2 regions of the Bacillus sp. TCT6 genome follow, and region 2 is predicted to be linked to the other one. Evidence: riboswitches for the same ligand, from Rfam matches in the RefSeq annotation. Region 2 holds a riboswitch; the other holds the start of a gene.

Region 1 (9,249 bases), 310 kb from region 2:
CTGATATTGAATTTTGGTACAGTTTGTACAGGATAGGCGGGAGCCATTGAAACCGGAGCGCTAGCTTCGGTGGAGGCGCTGGTGGGATACCGCCCTGACTGTATTGAAATTCTAACCTACGGGTCTTATCGACCCGGGAGACAGTGTCAGGTGGGCAGTTTGACTGGGGCGGTCGCCTCCTAAAGTGTAACGGAGGCGCCCAAAGGTTCCCTCAGAATGGTTGGAAATCATTCGTAGAGTGCAAAGGCATAAGGGAGCTTGACTGCGAGACCTACAAGTCGAGCAGGGACGAAAGTCGGGCTTAGTGATCCGGTGGTTCCGCATGGAAGGGCCATCGCTCAACGGATAAAAGCTACCCCGGGGATAACAGGCTTATCTCCCCCAAGAGTCCACATCGACGGGGAGGTTTGGCACCTCGATGTCGGCTCATCGCATCCTGGGGCTGTAGTCGGTCCCAAGGGTTGGGCTGTTCGCCCATTAAAGCGGTACGCGAGCTGGGTTCAGAACGTCGTGAGACAGTTCGGTCCCTATCCGTCGTGGGCGTAGGAAATTTGAGAGGAGCTGTCCTTAGTACGAGAGGACCGGGATGGACGCACCGCTGGTGTACCAGTTGTTCTGCCAAGGGCATAGCTGGGTAGCTATGTGCGGAAGGGATAAGTGCTGAAAGCATCTAAGCATGAAGCCCCCCTCAAGATGAGATTTCCCATAGCGTAAGCTAGTAAGATCCCTGAAAGATGATCAGGTTGATAGGTTCGAGGTGGAAGCATGGTGACATGTGGAGCTGACGAATACTAATAGATCGAGGACTTAACCATATAATATGAAGCAATGTTATCTAGTTTTGAAAGAATATAAAAACTTGTTGACTTTCAAAAGTAAATAAGTTAAAATGATTCTTGTCTTAAATGAATACAGTCTGGTAATGATGGCAGAGAGGTCACACCCGTTCCCATACCGAACACGGAAGTTAAGCTCTCTAGCGCCGATGGTAGTTGGGACCTTGTCCCTGTGAGAGTAGGACGTTGCCAGGCAAAATGGAGGATTAGCTCAGCTGGGAGAGCACCTGCCTTACAAGCAGGGGGTCGGCGGTTCGATCCCGTCATCCTCCACCATATATGTCGGAGGGGTAGCGAAGTGGCTAAACGCGGCGGACTGTAAATCCGCTCCTTCGGGTTCGGCAGTTCGAATCTGCCCCCCTCCACCATTCTTAATTATTGGGCTATAGCCAAGCGGTAAGGCAACGGACTTTGACTCCGTCATGCGCTGGTTCGAATCCAGCTAGCCCAGCCATTAAGAGCCATTAGCTCAGTTGGTAGAGCATCTGACTTTTAATCAGAGGGTCGAAGGTTCGAATCCTTCATGGCTCACCATTTTTAATAAAACATGCGGGTGTGGCGGAATTGGCAGACGCACTAGACTTAGGATCTAGCGCCTTTGGCGTGGGGGTTCGACTCCCTTCACCCGCACTTTTAATAAAACAACTCATACATGTCTTGCGGAAGTAGTTCAGTGGTAGAATACAACCTTGCCAAGGTTGGGGTCGCGGGTTCGAATCCCGTCTTCCGCTCCAATTTTCAATATGACATGCCGGGGTGGCGGAACAGGCAGACGCACAGGACTTAAAATCCTGCGGTGGGTGACCACCGTGCGGGTTCGACCCCCGCCCTCGGCACCATATGCGCCCGTAGCTCAATTGGATAGAGCGTTTGACTACGGATCAAGAGGTTAGGGGTTCGACTCCTCTCGGGCGCGCTTTTATTAACGGGAAGTGGCTCAGCTTGGTAGAGCACCTGGTTTGGGACCAGGGGGTCGCAGGTTCAAATCCTGTCTTCCCGATATTCCAAAAAACATGGGGCCTTAGCTCAGCTGGGAGAGCGCCTGCCTTGCACGCAGGAGGTCAGCGGTTCGATCCCGCTAGGCTCCACTTTATTTAATATATGTCTCGGAGGTATACCCAAGTTCGGCTGAAGGGATCGGTCTTGAAAACCGACAGGCGGTGAGAATCGCGCGGGGGTTCGAATCCCTCTACCTCCTCCATTTTCTTTTAAATGGTTTAGACATATAATAATAAAATATTTATTTTTCCTTCATGGAGGTATACCCAAGTTCGGCTGAAGGGATCGGTCTTGAAAACCGACAGGCGGCGAGAGTCGCGCGGGGGTTCGAATCCCTCTACCTCCTCCATTTTTTAAATTTAATATTGTCGCGGGGTGGAGCAGTACGGTAGCTCGTCGGGCTCATAACCCGAAGGTCGCAGGTTCAAATCCTGTCCCCGCAACCAAATGGTCCCGTGGTGTAGTGGTTAACATGCCTGCCTGTCACGCAGGAGATCGCCGGTTCGACCCCGGTCGGGACCGCCATTTATGTTGGCTCGGTAGCTCAGTCGGTAGAGCAGAGGACTGAAAATCCTCGTGTCGGCGGTTCGATTCCGTCCCGAGCCACCATTTTTTTTATGCCGGCTTAGCTCAATTGGTAGAGCAACTGACTTGTAATCAGTAGGTTGGGGGTTCAAGTCCTCTAGCCGGCATCATTTAGGGGCATAGTTTAAAGGTAGAACTGAGGTCTCCAAAACCTCCAGTGTGGGTTCGATTCCTACTGCCCCTGTAAGTATATGGGCCTATAGCTCAGCTGGTTAGAGCGCACGCCTGATAAGCGTGAGGTCGATGGTTCGAGTCCATTTAGGCCCATCATATATTATTCCGCAGTAGCTCAGTGGTAGAGCTATCGGCTGTTAACCGATCGGTCGTAGGTTCGAGTCCTACCTGCGGAGCCATGGCCCGTTGGTCAAGTGGTTAAGACACCGCCCTTTCACGGCGGTAACACGGGTTCGAATCCCGTACGGGTCATACAAAAAAGAGTCAGCATTATGCTGGCTCTTTTTTATTTTGTTAATCCTTTTTATAATGTTACTTTCCAGAAATAAATAAAGGAATTTTGGAAAAGCTATGGTATGTATAAAAAGGAGGAAATAAATAATGACACAAGTTAGAGACTTAATGAGTACCCATATTGTACATTGTACACCGCTAGACAATGTATATGAGGCAGCTGTAAAAATGAAGGAAGAATCGGTTGGATTAATTCCTGTTGTTGAAAATGAGCAAGTTGTTGGGCTTGTTACTGATCGAGATTTAGTTGTTCGAGGGATTGCTGAAAAACATCCTGGATCTAATAAAATTACAAATGTAATGACAACAAATATTATCTCAGTTTCTCCAAATGATTCTATTGAAAAAGCTACAGAGCTAATGGCACAGTATCAAATTAGACGGTTACCAGTAGTTGATAGTGGTCAGCTTATTGGCATGTTAGCACTAGGAGATTTAGCTATAAGGGAATCAGCAGATGATCAAGCTGGATTTGCCTTGAGCGAAATCTCAGAGCGTACAGAGTAAATTGAAACTTTAATTAACCGAGAGTTTAATGGTCACTCATAAAGAGCTAAATTATATATAAAGTTCAGATGCATTATTCTAGCATATATGGATTAAACTAATATGTTAGCGTGATGTATCTGAGACATTATATAATAAGGATACGGTTAATAATTTCGACATTTTTTTAAAATTTGTTATTCTTAATTTTTAATAAGAGAAAAGATGATATACTGATAGATATAAGTATTATGATAGATTTTGAATATAACAATATTAATTTTTAGTGGTGCGATAATAAATTAATATTTCCTACATAGATGAAAAGGGAAGGGGAATTATATGAAGGCTGTACAGGGCGATCCAAATTGGAATTTGGTTACAGATACATATATAGAACCAAATAATTTCGCTGAATTATTTTCTTTGCTTGTACCTTGTCACCCAAAAGGTGAGGGGAAAGAACGAACTATATTAGTATGGAAAGAGAAAGAATTTTATAAAGAAGAAAATTTAGCGGCATTTATCGTATATGGCATGAATAAAGCAAAGAAATTACCGCAGTTTCATAAAGATGAAATTCCAACTTTAGTGCGTATTCTTCGCTTATGCCAAGAGATTGGTTGGTATGAAGAGGCAAATGATTTTATGATAGCGCAAGGATTAGCTGAGTTTGTTCATACTTCATTGGAATATGAAACATGGGATCTTTTGACGCAATCAGTTGCTTTAAATTATTTAATTATTAAATATCGTATAGGTGAATTGACAGATAGGGATATTGAAATTTGGGATAGAGTTAAATTTAATGAGAAGTGTATAACCGATTGTAAACATTTATTATCTCATAAAGAAGTATTGGAATTTACATTCTTTTATATGTGCAAGAGAGCGAAATCATTATCAAAAGAGCAATTAAATAGTGATATGATGAGTTTAGCAATGTATTGTAATACTTTTGTATATGATTTGTATACACATGATTTATTACGGAAATATCGTAAGTGTACAGATTTCCTATCATATTATGGACCTAGTCAGGCAGTTTTAGCATGTCAAAGAGCTGTATTATCTCAAATTTCCGATCGCTTAGACCCATTAAAGACAACGCATGTAGATGATTATTTATATGTGATGAAAGAAATGATGGAGCATATGACGATAGGAGTAATGGATCGATATGGTCATTTTATTGGAAAGCTACTATCTTATGTGCCATTTTTCGAAATGATACAAGTTCCACAGCATGCATATTATTGTGAAGAATTACTGTATATTTGTAAGGGCATTGAATATAAAGAAGAAACACTACGCAATTATATATTTATACAATTACATGATTGTTTACCATCATTCTTTAGGCTATTTCTTAAAAATAAGCGTTATGCAACGATTCATGATATTCTTTTCTATTGGTGCGATGATGAACAACGAATGAGCTTAGAGAAAAAATATAATCTGAGCTTTATTTATGAAAAATATGCTTGTGGATAAACAATATTTTCGATATGAAAAATTAATATAAATTAAAAAGGATCTCCAGTTTATGTGAGATCCTTTTTTGTTAGTAAAACAAGGAGAAAATGATTAAGACAAGAAACAACATTCCATATAGGAGAAGTTGTGCAGTATAACTTCCTTGTATACCAAAAAAAGTATTGGCTTTCTTATACAAATTCAATATGTATTTTATTGGAGTATCTTTGAAAGATTGGTACACAGTGTCTCCTCTTTCTAAGCTTCGTGTTCTTGTTCTTGTTTTTGTTTATAAGGGACATTAATATATCTAGCTACAAATAATAAAACAGCCATAAAGAATACTGGAAATACAGTAGATAAATAAAAGCCATTACTAATTATATTTGTTATGAGAGCACTCAAAAGAAAAATAGCATTATAAATATGGGCAATTTTTTGTTTTAGTTGCACTTGAAATGATTCCATCATAATTTCTAATGCAACAAAAGCAATAATAATAGATAAAAATACAATGTTTGTATTGTAAATGATTAAACAACAGATTAAACCTAAAAAGGCTACGTATTCAATTATAAGAGGTATATTGCGTGGCATACAATTTACCTAACTAAATATGGCAGTGGATTTACTGCATTTGTTTTTTCAAAATTCCATTCTCCATTATGTAATTCAAAATGAAGATGTTGCCCGTATGAATGACCTGTGTTTCCCATATGACCTATTAATTGTCCAGTTTGTACTTGATCACCAGCTTGTACAGTGCGATCCTTCATATGAGCATAAACAGTTGTATATAATTTCCCATTGATTTGATGCGCAATGAAAACAACATTGCCATAGCTAGCTGAATAATAAGATTTCACAACTTTACCTGCAGCAGCAGCTTGGATAGAGACGTTTCCTGGAGCGGCAATATCTATACCATAATGCATTTGTTCCCAGCGTATATCAAAGGTTGAGCTAATTCTTCCTTGAGCAGGGAATTTGAAAGCAGCTGGAATTGATGAAGGTTGATCTGTTTTAGCTTGTGGTTGATTTTGTACTACATAGTGTTTTGCTACATACCCGTATCCTGTGCCAAAACGAATTTTATACCAAGTTCCTACAGTTTCTACTACTTGTACTTGTGTACCGTTTTGTAATGAACCGAGTAGAGCGCTACTTGTACTAGCGTTGCTACGTACATTTAGATTAGGTGTTGCAACAGTATATTTTGTATTATTTTGAACGGTGATTCCTTTTACTAAGGGTTGTGAACCATTAGAGATGAATGCTTTTTGTACGTAACCTGTTTGGCCATTATGCGATATTTTATACCATTCGCCTTGATCTTCTTGAACGGTAATAAACTTGCCATTTGGTAATACATCTAAAATGGAAGATTCTAAATTAGGTTCAGAGCGAACGTTTAATGCATTAGCATTAACGATGTATTGATCATTAGAATGAAGTTTGTTTTTTAGTAAAATAGCATCTTTTTGTACATAACCTACTTTATTATGAACAGATACTTTATACCACTCATTAGTTGTTTCAAGGATGTTCACTTTTGTATTAAAGCGAATTGTATCAATTGATGTGCTTTTTACGTTATCTTCTGTATGTAATGCTACTTGATCGACTTTGACATACCCAGTTTTAATATTAGATAATTGTTCAGCGTTTGCTTTTTGTACATTTGTTTCACCCATAGAAGGAAGTAAAGAAGCAATCGCTACAGTAGTTGCTGTTAAAGCAGTAGCTTTCATATTCATGGAATAGAGACCTCCTCTAGTTGTATAGTTGTAATTTTATTATAGTATAAAGATATAATATAGTGGGTGTATTCACATAAATGTAATATGAAATCAATATAAAAATAAATTTTTTGAGGATAATGATTCCTTCTTATGCAATTAATTGGGGTTTTATTTTCTAAAATAGAATGTATGTATTGTATAACTTTGATATTCTGTTAATAATTAAGAAAATTAAAAAAGTTGATGATGTCTTATTAGGGTGTTATACTGACAGTGATAATTTTATAGTTTGCTAGGAGAGCTGGTGTTGCCAGCTGAGAGTAGGCCGTAAGCCTTTGATCCTTTTTATTACCTGATCTAGATTATGCTAGCGTAGGGAAGCAATTCGGACACTAACAATGAGTCCCCGTTTCTTTGCGTATAGAAACGGGGCTTTTTTATTTAAAAATTTCATATTGAAACCACTAGGGGTGCTTGATTTGCTGAGAGAGGAATAATCCTTAACCCTTACAACACCTGATCTAGGTAATACTAGCGAAGGGAAGTGGAACATCGAATAAATGTATAACTTTATTTGCTGTAACCACTTCTTATATATAGAAGTGGTTTTTTATTTAGATACATATATTGAAAGGGGATAGAGAAATGAAATTTTGCGATAGATTATTAGAAACTGTGCAACCGGTTTGGGAGATGAGTCATAATCATCCGTTTGTAGTGGGTATGGGAGATGGCACGTTAGAAAAAGATAAATTCCAGTATTATATTATTCAAGACTATTTATATCTGCTAGATTATGCAAAGTTATATGCGATTGGTGTTGTAAAAGCAACGAATCCACAAGTAATGGGAAAGTTCGCTGAACAAATTGATGGAATATTAAATGGCGAAATGACAATCCATAAACAATATGCAAAAAGACTTGGAATTTCTATAGAGGAGATAGAGTCTGCGAAACCATCTGCTAAAAATTTAGCTTATACAAATTACATGATGTCTGTATCTCAAAATGGCACACTTGCGGAATTAATAGCAGCGCTTCTTCCATGTATGTGGAGCTATTGGGAAATTGGAAAGCGTTTAAATGATATTCCTGGAGCAAGAGATCATGAGTTTTTTGGTGAGTGGATTCAAGGATATAGTTCGGAAGAATACGGTAATCTGTGTATTTGGTTAATAGATTTATTAAATGAAATGGCAGTTGGAAAGTCTGAGACAGAACTAGAAAGATTAGAGGAGATTTTCTTATATTCCAGTCGATTTGAATATTTATTCTGGGATATGTCCTATCGTAAGGAGATGTGGGGATTTGAGGAGCAAGAACATACTACAGTTTCATAATGTTTCTTTTCATTATGATGAGAAACCAATCATCCATGAATTAAATGCTTCTATACATGAGAAAGAGTTTGTCAGTATTATCGGACCGAGTGGATGTGGGAAAAGTACTTTATTTCGCCTTATTACAGGTCTAGAAAAGGTAAGTACTGGACAGATAGAACTGACAGAAACAAAGCACCATCCTGTAGGATATATGCCGCAAAAAGATATGCTTTTGCCGTGGAGAACAATTATTGAGAATGCTGCCCTGCCGCTAGAGTGCCAAGGTGTACAGAAGAAAGAAGCACAAGTAAAGGCAAAGGAACTGTTACATAAATTTGGTTTGCAAGGGTATGAGAAAAAATATCCGAAAGATTTATCTGGTGGTATGAGACAACGTGTATCTTTTATTCGAACTTTATTAACAGGCGGGGAAATATTGCTGTTAGATGAACCATTTAGTGCATTGGATGCTTTAACGAAGACCTCTTTGCAAGAATGGTTGTTTGAACAATGGCAAGAGTGGGAAAAAACAATTTTATTCATTACTCATGATGTTGAAGAAGCGTTATTTCTTTCAAACCGAGTTTTAGTAGTGGAACAGCAGCCGATAACGACTTTGACTGAGCGGACTGTACCGCTTGATCATAACAGAACACGAAAAGATTTATATAAACCGGAAGTATTAGCGCTGAAAGATGAGCTTCTTAGTATGTTACAAAGGCAGGTACTTGTGTGATGAACCGATTGAAAGAATTAGTTCCTGCTATTACACTTTTTAGTACTTTACTAGCTGTGTGGGAAATAGGAGCAAGAATTGTAGATGAGATGTACATTTTATCGTCACCTTCTGCGATTGTAATGAAGATATGGAAACTAAAAGACATATTATTTACAGTTCATTTACCTGCAACGTTATACGTCGTTTTAATAGGTGTTGTTATCTCTATCGTATTAGGTGTAGGGCTAGCGATGTTAATGAATGTGAGTACATGGATGGAGAGAGCATTTTATCCATTATTAGTTGCTTCACAAACGATTCCGATTACTGCGCTTGCTCCGCTATTTGTTTTATGGTTTGGATACACAATTTGGAGTAAGGTTGTTGTCACAGTTTTAATTACGTTTTTCCCAATTGCGGTCAATACGTATGATGGACTACGCAGTACGAAAAAAGAATGGGAGGAGCTATTAGTTACGTATGGGGCAACGAAAAAAGATGTTTTTCTTAAATTAAAGTTGCCATCTGCTCTTCCTTATTTTTTCTCAGCTTTAAAAATTGCAGTTCCGCTTAGTGTTATCGGAGCAGCAATTGGAGAATGGCTCGGTGCACAAGC
Region 2 (9,249 bases):
TGGAAAGAGACAACGATTACTCGTTATGCACAACAAATACAAGGTGTTTTAATCAATACATTACAAAATAATAATAATTATATAAATGATTTTAATGTTATTACAGAGGCCGAGATGGCACTTTATAGTCAAGTGAATGATACGACAGCAGTATATCCTGAGAAAAGTATCGTCGATATGTTCTATAATACTGTTACTCAATTTCCAAATCGTATAGCTTTATCTTCAAGGGAAGGTACTTTAACTTATGAGGAGCTAAATAAAAAAAGTAATCAAATAGCTCATATGTTAATTAAAAACGGCGTCCAATTAGGAGACTATGTTGGAATATTTATGAAACGTAGCATAGACACAGTAGTAAGTATGGTAGCTATATTAAAAGCTGGTGCAGCGTATGTTCCGATTGATCCAGATTATCCGGAAAGTAGAATACAGTACATTATTCAAGATAGCCAAGCGAAAGTTATATTGATGAAAGAGACGCCTATAACATGTGATGGGGTTCAAACAGTTTCAATGTATGATAGTGAAACTTGTGAAGATATAGATGTAAAGTTGTCTATTCATTGTGATGATGTAGCTTATATGATTTATACATCTGGTTCAACAGGGAATCCAAAGGGAACGATGTTAGCACATAGAGGCGTTGTTAATCTGTACATTTGGATGCAAAAGCAATATGAATTGACAGAAGAGGATGTATTTGCCCAATTTCCTTCCTTTAGTTTCGATGCTTCTGTATGGGAGTCATTTGCTTCTTTATTCTGTGGAGGAAACTTGTATGTATTATTAGAGGAAGAGCGATTGTCTGTAGAAGCATTTGCACATGCAATCTATAAAGTGAAAGCAACTTCGATCTTGGCATTAGCAACAATTTTTGTTCGACAAGTAGCAACTTATTTAGCAGAAGAAGATATATATAAGCTAGCTTCCCTAAAAAGAATTGCGATTGGCGGTGAAATGTTGCCTGTAGAGGTTATTAAATTGTGGAGAGAAAGAATAGGTACAAATGTTGAAATTCATAATGTATACGGACCGACAGAATGTACAGTAGTGACGACAACTTATAAAATACCTAGTCAGTTAAATGAGGATATTGCGAGTATTCCCATTGGTAAACCATGTTCTAATTATCAAGTTATGATTTTGGATGAGAATATGAATCTTTGTCCAATTGGTGTACCTGGTGAATTATATATAGATTCAGTAGGATTAGCAAAAGGGTATTTTAATAAACCTAATAAAACAATTGAAGCTTTTATTCCGAACCCTTTTAATCCTATAGTTAGTATATATAAAACAGGTGATATTGTTAAGTTGCTAGAGGATGGAAATATAGAGTTTTTACATCGGAAAGATGATCAAGTAAAAATTAGAGGACATCGTATTGAACTAGGAGAAATCCAAAGTAAAATTTCTCAAAATCATAATATAAAAGAAAATGCTGTTTTTGCTAAGAAGAGTAAGGAAGGTAGCCAATATTTAATCGCGTTCTATACAACTTTAAATAAAAAAGAAATACCAGAATTAGTTTATCAGTTACAAGAGCAATTACCAGATTATATGGTGCCATCTAAACTAATTTATATTAATGAATTACCACTTACACCTAATAAAAAGATTGATGTTAAGAAGTTAGCTCAGTTAGAAGAAAAGTATGAACCGGTTCGTCTACAAGAATATGTTGCACCTTCTAATAAAGCAGAAAAACAAATAGCGAACGCTTGGGCGGAAGTATTAGGAATTTCAAAAGTTGGAGTGCATGATGATTTCTTTACAATTGGTGGACATTCATTGAAAGTATTACGAGTCTTAACATTGTTAAAAGAAGATTTCTCACATTTAACAATTCAAGATTTCTTTAAAGAAAGAACGATATATGGATTAGCTCGAATTGAGCGAGAAGTAAAAGTAGAGAAAGAAGAAGTATTTCGTGAATATAAAGTGATTCACGAACCGGATACTATTACGTATGCAAACGTTTTGGAAGAAACCCAGATTTCAAATGTCTTTTTAACAGGAGCTACTGGTTATTTAGGATCACACATATTATATGAATTGCTGAGAGATACATCTGCTACTATTTATTGTTTAGTAAGACCAACCAAAGATGTGCAGCAAAGAATTATAGATACATTAACAGCTTACTTTAATGATATATGTGAAGAATGGTTACAGCGTATACAGGCCGTAGCTGGTGATCTGGGAGAAGAGTATCTTGGGATGAGCGAAGAAGAATTTATGTTCATCAGTTCTAAGATGGATACGATAATTCATTGCGGTGCAGATGTAAGACATTTTGGAGATGTAAAACAATTTGAAAATATAAATGTCCAAGGAACTAGCCGTATGCTAGCATTAGTGGAAAAAGATGCTACATTCCATTTTATTTCTACGATTGGTATCCCGTTAGAATTAGCGGTAGATCAATGGGATACATACATGAAAACTGGTGATTTTAATTACAGTGTAGACTTAGAGAATGTATATTCAAATAGTAAACTACAAGCGGAAAACATTGTTCGTGAAGCAATGAAAAATGGTTTGCGTGGAAATATTTATCGTGCAGGTAATTTAGCATGTCATTCAGAAACAGGTTCGTTCCAACAAAATATTGAAGGAAACGCATTTTATCGTCTTATTAAAACAATGCTATTAATTGGAAAAGCACCAAATGTGAAGTGGAAAGTTGATTTCACACCAATTGATTTTGCTAGTAAATCAATTGTAACGTATGTACAAGATTCACAAATAGATGGAGAAACATTGCACATCTGTCATCCACATCAAATTGAGTTTGAACAATTTATACAGCTAATTGGAGAGTGTGGATACAATCTTGAACTGGTTACACTTTCAGAATATGAAAATGCCGGACTTGAATTAGCAAAGGGAAATGAAGTAATAGCAGAGTTAATTGCTTCTCAAGTTGCAGGAGATGGAGCGCAGCAATCTGAAATTGTAATGGGTACGCGTAGAACGAATGAATGGATTAAGAAAAAAGAATTGAAAGTACCAGCAATTAATAAAGAATTTATACAGCAGTTATTAGCTCATGGTGAAAAAGTTGGTTATTTTCCAAAAATAATGAAATGATTATGCATGCTTTTGTTTGTTCAATAAAATAAATCATGCTACAATGAAAACGAATTAAGGACCGGGGAGCCAATTGGCTGAGAGGATGTAAGTAAACATCGACCCTCAACCTGATCTGGATAATGCCAGCGTAGGGAGTTACTTAAAGTGATGTAGCATATGTTATTCTATAATAACTTGCATACAAGGCTTTCCTACGCAGTAGGAAAGCCTTTTCTTATTTTTGAAATTTAATTTTATAAGGGGGATTTTATTATGTCACAACAAGTTACAATGTCATTTTCAGTAGTACCACAAGCGAAAACGAAAGATGTATATTCTGTTGTCGATAAAGCAATTGAAGTTGTGCAACAATCGGGAGTTCGTTATGAAGTAGGGGCAATGGAAACAACTTTGGAAGGAGAATTAGATGTACTTCTTGATGTCGTTAAACGTGCACAACAAGCTTGCGTCGATGCTGGAGCAGAAGAAGTGATTACTTCTATTAAAATCCATTATCGTCCAAGCACTGGTGTAACGATAGATGAAAAGGTTTGGAAGTACCGTGATGAATATGCAAAACCAGAAGCAATCTAAACTTATTACAACTATTTGGCTTATCCTTCTCATTGCGATATGGGAAGGATCTGTTTCATTATTTAAAATCGAACCGTGGATTTTACCAAAGCCTTCTGCCATTGTTCAAGAATTAATTGGGATGAAAGATTTACTATTACCAAATACGATGCAAACACTGCAGGAAGTTATAATTGGACTATTCTTTGCAATTTTATTGGGGACGAGCATCGCAATTATTATGGACGTTATACCGTTATTTCGTATTTTAATAAATCCATTGCTTGTTATTTCGCAAACAATTCCAATTGTTGTACTTGCACCACTATTTATTATTTGGTTTGGATATGGGATGTTGCCGAAAGTAATGGTCGTAATACTCGTTTGTTTCTTCCCAATTGCGCTTAGTATTTTAGAAGGTTTTCAAACAGTAGATAAAAACATGTTGAAGCTGTTACAAACAATGAAGGCGACGAAATGGCAAGTTTACCAGAAAGTAAAATTTCCAGCAGTGCTTCCATACTTTTTCTCAGGCTTAAAAATTGCAGTTACATATAGCGTAATGGGGGCAATTATCGGAGAATGGCTCGGTGCAAGTGAAGGATTAGGCGTTATGCTTACGAGGGCTACAAAATCATTTTTGACTGCTCGAGTATTTGGTGTTGCAGCAATCATCGTTATGGTGACATTGTGCCTGTATTTTATCGTAGAGTTTATGGCAAGAATAACAGCACCATGGATATATAGAAAGGACGGCAGAAAATGAAAAAAGGTTTGAAAGTTATGTTAGCTGCCTTATTAGCGGTAGGTGTGGCTGGATGTAATCCGGCGAAGAAAGAAGAAAGTGCAAGTAAAGATCAAAAAGTAAAAGTAGTATTAGATTGGTTTCCAAATACGAATCATACTGGCTTATATGTAGCACAAACGAAAGATTATTACAAAAAGCAAGGATTAGATGTAGAAATTATTCAACCGGGTGACAATGTAACAGCAGAGCAAATGATAGCATCAGGAAAAGCAGACTTCGCAATAAGCGCACAAGAAAATGTAACATTAGCTCGTGTGGAAGGAATTCCTGTTGTATCTGTAGGAGCGATTATTCAGCATAACACTTCAGCGTTTGCATCGCTTAAGAAAGATAATATGACGTCACCGAAAGATTTTGAAGGTAAACGTTATGGCGGCTGGGGAGGACCAGCGGAAGAAGCGACATTAAAGACGATTATGGATAAGCATCAAGCTGATTTTAATAAAGTTGAAAAAATCATCTTAGGACAAACAGATTTCTTTAAATCAATCGGTCGTGATGCAGATTTCGAATGGATTTATTACGGTTGGGATGGAATTGAAGCGAAGCGCCAAGGAAAAGAGTTAAATACGATTATGGTGAAGGACTTAGATCCAGCGCTTGATTTCTATAGTCCTGTTATTATTACGAGTGAAAAACATACGAAGCAAGATAAAGACTTTGTGAAAAAGTTTATGAGTGCAACAACAGAAGGTTATAATTTTGCAATTAAGGAACCGAAAGAAGCTGCTGATATTCTAATTAAAGCTGTTCCAGATGTAAATAAAGATTTAGTTCAAGAAAGCCAGAAATGGTTAAGTACGAAGTATCAAGATGATGCGAAAGCATGGGGAGTACAGAAGGAAGAAATTTGGACGAATTACATGAATTTCTTATATGACAACAAAGTTATTAAAAAGAAAATCGATGTAAAAGATGCTTTTACAAATGAATTCCTTCCAAGTGAAAAATGAGCGGATTACAAATAAAAAATATAGTGAAATCTTTCGACGGAAAGAATGTATTAGAGAATATTAGTGCCTCTATACAAGAGGGAGAGTTTGTTTCCTTTGTAGGACCGAGTGGTTGCGGGAAAAGCACATTATTAAACATGATTGCAAATGTTGAAAAACCAACAAGCGGGAACGTAATGTATAAAGATAAGCAAGTACAAGGGCAAGATGTTGTTAGTTATATGCCACAACAAGATTTATTACTACCGTGGCGATCAGCTTTGCAAAATATCGTTCTTCCGTTAGAAATTGAAGGAAAGCCGAAAAAACAAAGGCTGACAGAAGGAATGGAAGCATTAAAGCAGTTCGAACTAGATGAATATGCAGACCATTATCCAGATGAATTGTCTGGTGGTATGCGTCAAAGAATTAGTTTTCTGCGCACATATTTATGTGAAAAGCCAATTATGCTGCTTGATGAGCCTTTTGGAAAGTTAGATGCATTTACAAAAATGGAAGTACATAGCTGGCTTTTAAACTCTTGGCATCAAGAGAAGCAAACAATCGTTATGGTTACACATGACTTAGATGAGGCAATCTTGCTTTCAGATCGCGTATTTATTTTATCTCAAAGACCAGCGTCAATTGTTGGCGAGGTACAAGTGAAATTACCTAGACCGAGAACGATGGATATGTTAACATCACTCGAATTAAAAAAGGATAAAGAAGAGATTTTAAGTGTGTTAGCTCCTTATATGAAAAAATAGAAAAAGCTGATGTTTTAATTTTAGACGAACCGACTAATCATTTGGATGTAGAAACTAAGATGGCTTTAAAAGAAGCGTTACAACAATATAAAGGAACGGTTTTAATTGTCTCACATGAACCTTCTTTCTATGAATCGTGGATAACAAAAGTATGGAATATAGAAGAGTGGAATGCTGAACAATATGAATAAAGAAAAGACATTAGCTTTTATGAGCTAATGTCTTTTCTTTGTGATTAACATGATTTTCGAGAACTCTTACATGAGAATTGTATGAAGAAGCACTCTTATGGTGCGCTTATAAGCGTGCTTTTTCTTTTGTTATATTTATAATAATACGAAAGCCTTTCCCTAAAAGGTGACTATCTTTCTTTATATATATAGATAGTTCAAAGTGGAATGAAAATAATTCCTATATGTAAAGAATAATGTGGATATTATAGGAAGACAATAGAAATTAAAGGGAATTCATGTAAAATTCAAATTAACTTCATATCAACTTCATATTGGAAACTAATTATAATAGGTTATTGTGATGCTTTTTATTTTTCATAAAATTAAAAGTTTGAATTTAGGAAGTATTGCTCAAACCTAAATTCAAACTTTAGTGAAATAATTAATGGATATTACGTCTAGTTTTCGCTAATGACGGCATTTAAAAGTTCGGTAGGATTACCCGTTCCTGCACCACCAATTGTAATTGATCCACCAGGAGGAATTTCGCCATTCCATCCTGCGTTCGTAATTACATAATGATTATTTGTTTTACTACTAATTTTAGAATCCCAAACTTGTGTTAAATTGCCGCTATAATCAAATTCTAATTTCCAATTTTTAATAGGAGTCGTTCCGTTATTTTTAATTATAATCGAGAAGTTATAACCGCTTCCCCAATTCGAAGTGACTGAAAATGTAGCAGTGCCATTTCCATCAGGAGGTGTTGTATTAGCTTCATCCGTTTTGACAGTAAGAGCGGTAGGTTGTGATTTATTTCCAGAAGCATCTTTGGCAATTACTGAAAATGTGTATTCCGTATTAGGTTTTAAGTTTTTAATTGTAATGCTATTTGTTGTTGCACTCCATTTTTCTTCTCCGGCAGTAATTTCGTATTCAGTAACGCCTACGTTATCAGTGGATGCAGTCCAGCTTAATTGAACTGAGCTTGAAGTTTTATTCGTAACTATAATGTTTTTAACATTCGTTGGTGGCTCAGTATCTTTTTGGTTAATAGGTCCACCAAGTAATTCTTTTACTAGCGTATCAAGTAATTTTGGACCACTACAACTATATTTTGGACTTGTACGGCAATCTCCGCTTAGTTCCCAAAACATTGCTCCACTTAAACCTTTCGTCTTTATATAGTCTGTTTTATATTTCATAGATTCATTGTCATCGTAGCTAATAAATGTGCCTGTAGTTGCATTATATAAATAAGGTACTTTAGCTGTGTCATTCCAGTAGCGTACAAAACCATTTTTATTAACGTAATTGGCTGCTAAATCACCGTAATCATATACACCTGTGTCACCGGTAGAATAATCATCCCAAGTACCTTTAGAAGCAAGTTTCCCATCACTACCTGGTTTGCAAGGTTGATATTGTCCGTTATTTTCTTTACCACAACTTTTCCAGCCACGTCCGTAAAAAGGTACGCCTAATACTAGTTTATCCACTGGAACACCTTCATTTGTATAAACATCTATAGCACCATCTACGTAAAAATTCGTATTTGCTGCTGGGTCATTTGGATCCTTATATAGAGCTGCATTATGATTAGAAGTAGCTTCCCATCCGCCGTGGAAATCATATGTCATAATATTAATCCAATCGAGTATTTGAGAAATTTTCTTTAGCTCTGTATGATCAGCGTAGCGTTGGCTTGCGCCTGAAGCGATTGTTAGTAAATATTGTTTGCCATCTTCAGCACCTGCTTTATTCAAAGCATTTCGGACGTCTTGAAGAAGGAGAGTGAAATTTTGTTTATCTTCAGGACGATAACTACCACCAGGAATCGTTTCAACGCCCGGATATTCCCAGTCTAAATCCACGCCATCAAACCCATATGCACGAAGAAAAGATACTGTAGATTCAGCAAATACTTTTCTTGTTTTTTCATCAGCGGCCATATCAGAAAAGCGGTTAGACCAAGTCCAGCCACCAACGGAAATAATTGTTTTTAAGTGAGGATATTTAGCTTTTAATCGTTTTAGTTCTCCGAAATTTCCGCAACGGGCATATTTATCGCAATCTTCCCAAGTTGTCCCTGAACCAGGATACGATTTGGTAACATCAGCCCATGGTTCACCGAGTACGAGAGTACCATTAGGAACCTCTTTATTTTGCAATGGTACACCAGATTCTTTACAGTTCCACGTTTGTTTATTTGGATTATCAGTGTGAGTAGAAGGGTTTCCATGTTTTCCATTCCAACAAATATCCGCGAAAGCATAGTTAAGGTGAGTAAGTTTTGATGCATCAATGTCAGCAACTTGATAATTACGTCCGTAAACGCCCCACGAAGGAAAGTACCCAACAATTTTTTGACTTTGCTTTGGTGAATCTGCTAATGCGAGATTTGGAGTAATAAAATTTTTGAGAAAAAGAGGTAAGAAAAGTAGTAGAGATAGTAATAGCAGTGTGAATTTTTGAGACCTCATAGCCATTTCTCCTTTCAAAATAAAAAATATATTTAAAGGCATACGCCAATAAATCAAAATGAATCTAGACGTATGAAACGTCTAGATAAAATGATCAGACATCACGAAGTCTATACAAGGGAGCTGGGGGTGATTAAATCGTAACAAATGTAAGATTTAGTGTAAACGCTTTATTAAGTTAAAACATACTTTCTCAATACAAAAAGGCTTGAATACAAACTATATATGAAAACGAAAGATCGGTATGGGAGGAAAAAGCTTATTATAAATAAATTTGAGAAAAAATTGTCTGGAGTCAATTATTAAAGACGTAGAAAGATAAGGAAATATCATGTAAAATAATAGTAAAAATATGTAAAGGAGGGAATGGTGTGGATGTGTTTTTGAACATTGCTGAAGAAAAAATTCGACAAGCAATACGGAATGGTGATCTTG

What was found. Region 2 has a riboswitch for thiamine pyrophosphate ahead of AC0ONG_RS00720 (MTH1187 family thiamine-binding protein). Riboswitches for the same ligand answer to the same signal wherever they lie in the genome.
Region 1: it holds a riboswitch for thiamine pyrophosphate, as region 2 does, so the genes downstream of both, tenA (thiaminase II) here and AC0ONG_RS00720 (MTH1187 family thiamine-binding protein) in region 2, are expected to answer to the same signal.

What each region holds. Positions count from the first base shown of each region.
Region 1 is NZ_JBVYHX010000001.1:479,813-489,061, forward strand. Features, by position in the region: rRNA gene AC0ONG_RS02205 (23S ribosomal RNA) at 1-815, shown strand, start outside; rRNA gene rrf (5S ribosomal RNA) at 916-1,031, shown strand; tRNA gene AC0ONG_RS02215 (tRNA-Val) at 1,037-1,112, shown strand; tRNA gene AC0ONG_RS02220 (tRNA-Tyr) at 1,121-1,204, shown strand; tRNA gene AC0ONG_RS02225 (tRNA-Gln) at 1,216-1,290, shown strand; tRNA gene AC0ONG_RS02230 (tRNA-Lys) at 1,295-1,370, shown strand; tRNA gene AC0ONG_RS02235 (tRNA-Leu) at 1,386-1,466, shown strand; tRNA gene AC0ONG_RS02240 (tRNA-Gly) at 1,496-1,570, shown strand; tRNA gene AC0ONG_RS02245 (tRNA-Leu) at 1,587-1,675, shown strand; tRNA gene AC0ONG_RS02250 (tRNA-Arg) at 1,679-1,752, shown strand; tRNA gene AC0ONG_RS02255 (tRNA-Pro) at 1,763-1,836, shown strand; tRNA gene AC0ONG_RS02260 (tRNA-Ala) at 1,852-1,924, shown strand; tRNA gene AC0ONG_RS02265 (tRNA-Ser) at 1,945-2,037, shown strand; tRNA gene AC0ONG_RS02270 (tRNA-Ser) at 2,092-2,184, shown strand; tRNA gene AC0ONG_RS02275 (tRNA-Met) at 2,205-2,281, shown strand; tRNA gene AC0ONG_RS02280 (tRNA-Asp) at 2,285-2,360, shown strand; tRNA gene AC0ONG_RS02285 (tRNA-Phe) at 2,369-2,444, shown strand; tRNA gene AC0ONG_RS02290 (tRNA-Thr) at 2,455-2,527, shown strand; tRNA gene AC0ONG_RS02295 (tRNA-Trp) at 2,534-2,604, shown strand; tRNA gene AC0ONG_RS02300 (tRNA-Ile) at 2,614-2,687, shown strand; tRNA gene AC0ONG_RS02305 (tRNA-Asn) at 2,699-2,773, shown strand; tRNA gene AC0ONG_RS02310 (tRNA-Glu) at 2,775-2,846, shown strand; gene AC0ONG_RS02315 (CBS domain-containing protein) at 2,976-3,395, shown strand; gene AC0ONG_RS02320 (DUF3965 domain-containing protein) at 3,717-4,868, shown strand; gene AC0ONG_RS02325 (hypothetical protein) at 5,109-5,447, opposite strand; gene AC0ONG_RS02330 (SH3 domain-containing protein) at 5,453-6,607, opposite strand; TPP riboswitch at 6,877-6,988, shown strand; TPP riboswitch at 7,049-7,152, shown strand; gene tenA (thiaminase II) at 7,238-7,933, shown strand; gene AC0ONG_RS02340 (ABC transporter ATP-binding protein) at 7,902-8,651, shown strand; gene AC0ONG_RS02345 (ABC transporter permease) at 8,651-9,249, shown strand, end outside.
Region 2 is NZ_JBVYHX010000001.1:166,074-175,322, forward strand. Features, by position in the region: gene AC0ONG_RS00715 (non-ribosomal peptide synthetase family protein) at 1-3,096, shown strand, start outside; TPP riboswitch at 3,149-3,250, shown strand; gene AC0ONG_RS00720 (MTH1187 family thiamine-binding protein) at 3,352-3,672, shown strand; gene AC0ONG_RS00725 (ABC transporter permease) at 3,644-4,417, shown strand; gene AC0ONG_RS00730 (ABC transporter substrate-binding protein) at 4,414-5,412, shown strand; gene AC0ONG_RS00735 (ABC transporter ATP-binding protein) at 5,409-6,158, shown strand; partial or broken gene AC0ONG_RS00740 (P-loop NTPase family protein) at 6,155-6,349, shown strand; gene AC0ONG_RS00745 (glycosyl hydrolase family 18 protein) at 6,790-8,814, opposite strand; gene AC0ONG_RS00750 (DnaJ family domain-containing protein) at 9,186-9,249, shown strand, end outside.